DNA from 2 places in the Aliamphritea hakodatensis genome. Region 2 is predicted to be linked to the other one. Evidence: predicted binding sites of a transcription regulator. Region 2 holds the regulator's gene; the other holds the start of a gene.

Region 1 (3,394 bases), 1.8 Mb from region 2:
GCGTCCGGTTTGTCAGTGATCTCCGCCGGCTGACCCAGCAGGTCGAACATTTCGCCCATATCCACCAGTGACTGACGGATTTCCCGGTAGACGTAGCCCAGATAATTCAGCGGCATCATTACCTGCATCATGTAGGCGTTGACCATGACAAAACCCCCGACCGTCAGCTCGCCACTCATGACGTCCCGGGCGGCCAGTAACAGGGCCAGCACCAGGCCGGTATTCAGAATGACGGACTGGCCGGCGTTAAGCATGCCCAGCGAACTGATGGTGCGAAGGGAAGCGTTTTCATAGCCAGCCATCGCGTTGTCGTAGCGGTCTGCTTCGCGCTGCTCAGCACCAAAATACTTAACGGTTTCAAAGTTCAGCAGGCTGTCGATGGCTTTCTGGTTGGCGTCTTTGTCCTGATCATTCATCTCCCGGCGAATTCTGACCCGCCATTCGGTGACCTTGGTGGTGAACGCGACATACAGGGTGACAATGCAGACCACCACTGCCAGGTACCAGACATCAAAGACAAAGATCAGAATCAGGGAGATCAGCAGCAGTTCCAGCACCAGCGGGCCGATGTTAAAGAGGATAAAGCGCAGCAGGAAATCGACCCCTTTAACCCCCCGCTCAATGACCCGGTTGAGGCTGCCGGTTTTACGGCTGATGTGATAGCGAAGGGATAACCGGTGTACATGGCTGATGGTTTCCCGGGCGAGTACCCGCAGCGCCCGCTGGCCTACCCGGGCGAAAACAACGTTACGTAATTCTTCAAACAGCACGCTCATCAGGCGGGCCATGCCGAAGGCAATGACCAGACCTGTGGTCCCCACGGCCAGCAGCCAGCCGGGGTCGCTGCTCTCGCCTGCCATGGCATCCACGGCGTTTTTGTACAGGAAGGGGGTGCCGACAATGATCAGCTTAGCGGTCAACAACAGTAACAGTGACAGGACAACCCGGCGCTTTACCCAGGGCTGGTCGGCGGGCCAGAGGAATGGCGACACCCGGCGCAGGGTCCGCCAGCCACGCTGACGTTCCGCGTGGATTTCGGCTTTACCGGGTTTGTCTGTAAAGGTTTTGTCAGTGGCGCTGCTATTGGCCATTAAGCCGCTCTCCCGAACGTTAAAACGATATACTGATCTTGGCTTGCGGATCAGTAAATTGAAAGTCGCGGGAGAATAAAACCTCAACCTAAGTTGAGGTCAAGCGGTTTTATTGCGCCAGTGAAAATTCTTCTGCTGCCTGATCGAGCAATTCGGTCATGCGTTTCTTACCAAAGCGCTTCAGGCGGAAAGTGCGGGCTTCTTCAAGGTTGTTTTCCGGGCTGCCAACAACCAGTAAGGCCACCATCCCGTAGCGGTTATGAACCCGGCACTTAAGGCCGTAGACGCCGGGAATATCGAAGCGTATGTCTTTGCTGGGGGTTGAATTTATCTCGATGGCTTTCGCGCCTTCGGGCAGCATGCGGGACACCGACGTAATGGTGTGTTCCCCGACGGTACCGCTGAAACGGACTGTATCCCCCGGCTGAATCACCAGATAATCCGGCTCAAAGCGGAACATCCTGGTGATGTCTTCTACTTCTACATGGGACGTCTGGTGCATCATATGGATCTGATGCGCTTGTTGCTCTGCCATTGCTGCGCTGGCAGAAAGCGCGACAGACAATGCCAGACAGGAGCGGAACAGGATGTGGCGGAGCATAACGTCACCTCAGGAAGGTTAGGGAAGAGTGTTATGCGGCAGTATAAAAGAGCAATGGTTCTCATTACGCTGCGGTGGATCAAGTTTTTGCGGGTCAGTTTTCGGACCGGTTCAGAAACCGGCCGCAGGGCAGCAAAAAACAATGATAAATGAGGGGTGTCACAGGGGTTTCAGGCTATTCTCCGGTTGGATTGGCCAGCCCCATCACTTCCAGCAGCCAGTCGCGGAAGACCCGCATGCCGTAGGTCAGCTGCAGGTCATCCGGGTAAATCAGGTAGAAGGCCTTACCGGTGATCAGTTCCAGATCCACCGGAATAATCAACTGGTCGTACTGCAATTCCCGGGCAACCAGACCACGGTCCGAAAGCGCTACCCCCAGCCCTTCCAGTGCTGCGCCTAAGGCCAGCTGAGTACTGGAGAATGACAGGCCTTTTTCCAGCCCGGTCATGCTGACCCCGGCCTGCTGCATCATTTTTGGCCATTCGTCTTTACGGCTGCTGACGTGGATCAGGGGCCAGTTGATCAGATCATGCATGCTGCTGATAGCTTCGTGGTCATCCAGCATCCGCGGGCTGCACACGGGTACGATGTGAGAGCGGTGCACCAGATAGGAGGTTACGCCGTCCGGGGCTTTTTCACCAAAGAACACTGCCATGTCCAGATCATTATGATCGAAATCGACCCGGGAGGTGCCGATGGCTGCACTCAGGCGCAGTTCCACTTCCGGGTGACGGGTCTGGAAGTCTTTGATTTTCGGCATCAACCAGCGGTTCAGGAAGGCCGGCGGTGCTTCAAAGGTAACCGAACTGGTATTCGGGGCAGACATCAGCCGGCGGGTGGCGCTGTCCAGCTCATCCAAAGCATGCTGCACGGCCACCAGATACTTTTCGCCGGCAATGGTGATATGTACCTGACGCTTTTCCCGGTGAAACAGCTTCAAGCCGAGGAAGTCTTCCAGCGATTTAACCTGATGGCTGACGGCTGACGGGGTAACAAACAACTCTTCGGCAGCCTTGATAAAACTCCCCAGACGGGCGGCCGCTTCAAAACTGCGCAGGGCGTTGAGTGGGGGTAAGCGTCGGATAGGCACCTCAATTGGTGAGTTTATTTCACCATTTTGCTGAAAAACTGTCGTTTGTTATTAATCTGAAGAGACTTTAGTATAAGCATCACGTTGAAGATGATCCACATCCTAATGCGCGGAATTACTAATGGTTTAGTCGTAAACGCCGGGATTTGTCGTAAACAGATAAGGATCTTACGTTGCTGAGCAAGCCGTATTCAACACACAGACTTCAGTGTTTTATTGTTTGGAATTGATGAGCTTAAATGCACTAAACAGTAAAGCCGGCTTGAGATAAGCCACACCGTTTATAGCACTCGTTTAAATTTTTCGGGACCGTGATTGGTCGTAACGAGACTCCTTTAGGGCTGCCACTGGCAGCCCTTTTTTTTGCCTGAAATTTATGATGTTTCTGTGGGTTCTGACTGACCCTCTGCTTCAGTATCTGTATGATTTTCAGACAGTTTTTCCCGTTCGGCTTTAGAAATGTAACGGGGTTTGTTGGATACTTTCAGGTGTGCTTTCGCCTTTTTGGCTTTTTTCTTCAGGGTATCGTTGATTTTCTTACGGCGGTTCATAGGAAGGGCCTACAGGCTGATGGTCATTTCATTAAGGGCGAATTCCGCATCCAGGCGACGG
Region 2 (3,394 bases):
GGCTGATGAAGTCGGACATTACCGGCGGGTGGTTCGCCGGAATTAATTGGATGCCAGTAATTTATAGCGCAATGCTTTACGTGCCTTGTTTACGGCCCGGTCTACGTAGAATCCATACAGGTCAACGGTGTTGATGCCAACCATCTTGTCGGTCAGCACCTTACCGTCATTAGGGTCAACAAACAACAGGGTAGGGGTGAATGCTGAGTTGTAACGGCTGGCAAAAGCCGTCGCGTCTACCGGATCACCGTTATAGTCGATGATGGTTTTACTGCCGTCAAAAATAGTCAGTTTGCGGAACAGCAGTTTTTTGTCGTATTTGCCGCTCAGTTGCATGGGCTGAAGAATTTCGCGGGTGATCAGTTCACAGTACTGACAGTCGGGCTGGCTGACCAGAATCAGTGCGAAACGGTCACCGGCGATCTGCGCGTCCTGCTGAAGGTTGAGGAGTTCAGGCAGGGAATTTTCAGCGGTAGCTGCCGCAGGCTGGCTGATCGGGGACAGAGCCAGTTTCTGTGCTGGCTGAGCCCAGCTCAGAAGGCTGATCATTGTACCCGTTAGCAGGGTAATCAGGGGGAGCAGTCTCAGTTTCATTTTTATTATTAACTCAAGGCTGTTTTGTCCATGCAGTTGTCTCTCGCATGGCGGATTCAGGCACAGGCTGACGGTAGATATTTTGCGTGCTAACCGGCAGTGCACCAACGACGTTGACCGATTGTAAGCGATTTTTGAGACGGTTTGCTACGTTTCTGGGCAGAATGGTGAGAGTAACGGTGGTTGGTTACTTAAGTTGTTGTTTTATAGGAAAGTGTTTTTCAGGGTGAAACAAAACAGCCCTGTAAATACAGGGCTGTTAATTGTTAAGAGCGGGCTCAGAGGCCTTCGTAAGACATCAGGCTGTAAACGGGAATGCCTGCTTCCTGAATCTTGCGGGAGCCCTGCAGGTCCGGCAGGTTGATCAGGGTGGCGACTTCGGCAACGCTGGCGCCCAGTTCTTTTATGATGGTGCTGGCGGCCAGTACAGTGCCTCCGGTGGCGATGAGATCGTCAAAAATCAGCACGTTGTCACCTTCTGATACCGCATCAGACTGCATTTCAACCGTGGCGCTGCCGTACTCCAGTTTGTATTCCTGGGAGACTGTTTCACCCGGCAGCTTGCCCTTTTTACGAACCAGCACCAGCGGGATATTAAGCTGGTAAGCCATAATGGAACCAATCAGAAAGCCGCGGGCGTCAATGCTGGCGATATGAGTAATGTCTGAGTCGATATAACGCTGAATGAAAGCGTCGCTGATCATACGCAGGGCTTTGGGGTCTTTAAACAGCGGTGTGATGTCGCGGAACATAATGCCCGGTTCCGGCCAGTCCGGAATCGTGCGCATAACTGATTTTATATAACATTCATCAAAAGACATGAAGAGTCCTTACAACAGGGCGTAATTCTAAAATGTGTACCGATATATTTTGTCGTGTACTGAAAAGGAAGACTAGTCCATCTGGCTGGTGGTGATACGGTCGTCGTCTTCTTCGCCGACACAGTCACCGGACAGGCGCTGAATTTCATGCAGCTGAACCAGCTCGATTTCTTTACCTTCAACCGTAATCAGACCGTTTTTCTGGAAACGGGTAAAGATACGGCTGACGGTTTCAACGGCCAGACCCAGGAAGTTGCCGATTTCATTCCGTGACATAGATAAACGGAACTGTGTAGCGGAGTAACCACGTGCTTTATAACGGGAGGACAGCTTAAACAGGAATGTCGCGATACGCTGCTCGGCATTTTTCTTACTGAGCAATAGCATCATTTGCTGATCTTCACGCACTTCTTTACTCAGCGTCCGCAGTACCTGGCGGCGCAGCTCCGGTAATTGTCCGGAGAGTTCATCCAGCCGTGGGAAAGGAATTTCACAAACGGTAGTTGTTTCCAGTACTTTGGCGGAAATAGGGTACTCATTGCCATCAAAACCGCTGAAACCAACCAGTTCGCCCGGGAAATAAAATCCGGTGATCTGTTCTTCGCCTTCATTGGTCAGGCTGTAGCTTTTAATGCTGCCGGCGCGGATGGCGTAAATTGATGAGAATGAATCACCCTGATGGAACAGATGTTCACCTTTTTTCAAAGGGCGGCTTTTCTCAATAATGTTATCGAGACGGTCCATTTCTGTCAGATTCAGGGATACAGGAAGGCACAGTGAACTCAGGCTACAGGTGCTGCAATGTACCTGAGATATACTGTGTACTTTGCGATCGGTTGCCTTTGTGTCACTCATTATCAAGTCCTGTGATTAGTTCATATATCAGTGTATACATTCGATTATGAAGTAATTTTAGTACGGGTTGAAGCAATTTAGACCACAACACGTTACTTTTGTCGCACAAAGCCATAAAAAGTAACAGTTTTGTTAAGTCCGTTGCTCGGGCTGTTGTCCTGAGTCATTGTTCGCTCAGGACATTCAGTGTTACCGGTCAGATAATTCGGGAGAACCCCTGAGTCGCCGTTCGCTTCGGAATATAGGCATCAAAAGTCATGCAAATCCGGCGGATAAGCAGCCTGCCAGTGCCGGTTACCAGAAGTTCGCGGCCCTGTTTTTCGAGGCTGACAAGGCCATCCTGAGCAAACTGATTTATTTCTTCGAGCTCATCGGCAAAGTATTCGTCAAAGCTAATATCAAAATCCGTTTCGATGCGGTTTTTATCCAGTTCAAAATGACAAATCAGCTGGGTAATAACCGCCCGGCGGATACGGTCGTCAAGGCTCAGGGTAACACCCCGGTTAATCGCATGGACATCGCTTTCCACTGCATCGGTATACAGGCGCATATCGTGCTGGTTCTGATAGTAAACATCGCCGATCTGGCTGATCGAGGAAACACCCATGGCAACCAGATCACATTCTTTATGGGTGGTATACCCCTGGAAGTTCCGGTGTAACTGGTTATTACGCTGGGCGATGGCGAGCTCGTCGTCCGGTTTGGCAAAATGATCCATGCCGATATACACGTAGCCGGCAGCCGTCAGCATTGCGATGGTCGTTTCCAGAATGGCCAGCTTGGTTTCCGGGCTTGGCAAATCTTCAGCATGGATATGTTTCTGGGAACGGAAACGGTCTGGCATATGCGCATAGTTAAATACGCTCAGGCGATCGGGGCTGAGTTCAATGATGGTAGCCAGGGTTTTTTTGAAGCTTTCCAGTGTCTGATGGGGTAAGCCGTAGATCAGATCCATGTTGATGGAGCGAAAGCCCAGGCGGCGTGCTTCGCTCAGCACCGCAGCGACTTCTTCCACCGGTTGTACCCGGTTAACGGCTTCCTGTACTTTCAGCTCAACGTCCTGCACACCCAGGCTGATACGGTTAAAGCCAATGTTACGCAGTACCTGAAGGGTTTCGTTATCC

Evidence for each region. Region 2 encodes FNR, which switches genes on or off when oxygen is low (the NO sensors DNR and NnrR bind a similar motif). Its sites were predicted from a motif close to TTGATNTANATCAA; they were not measured.
Region 1: the regulator FNR is predicted to act here: its motif matches at 1,762-1,775, upstream of PCI15_RS00325 (plastocyanin/azurin family copper-binding protein).

Annotation. Positions count from the first base shown of each region.
Region 1 is NZ_AP025281.1:70,812-74,205, forward strand. Features, by position in the region: gene PCI15_RS00320 (ABCB family ABC transporter ATP-binding protein/permease) at 1-1,091, opposite strand, end outside; gene PCI15_RS00325 (plastocyanin/azurin family copper-binding protein) at 1,201-1,692, opposite strand; gene gcvA (transcriptional regulator GcvA) at 1,868-2,782, opposite strand; gene PCI15_RS00335 (DUF2986 domain-containing protein) at 3,157-3,333, opposite strand; gene PCI15_RS00340 (DUF501 domain-containing protein) at 3,343-3,394, opposite strand, start outside.
Region 2 is NZ_AP025281.1:1,863,710-1,867,103, forward strand. Features, by position in the region: gene PCI15_RS08480 (thioredoxin family protein) at 43-594, opposite strand; gene PCI15_RS08485 (adenine phosphoribosyltransferase) at 873-1,415, opposite strand; gene fnr (fumarate/nitrate reduction transcriptional regulator Fnr) at 1,488-2,270, opposite strand; gene hemN (oxygen-independent coproporphyrinogen III oxidase) at 2,467-3,394, opposite strand, start outside.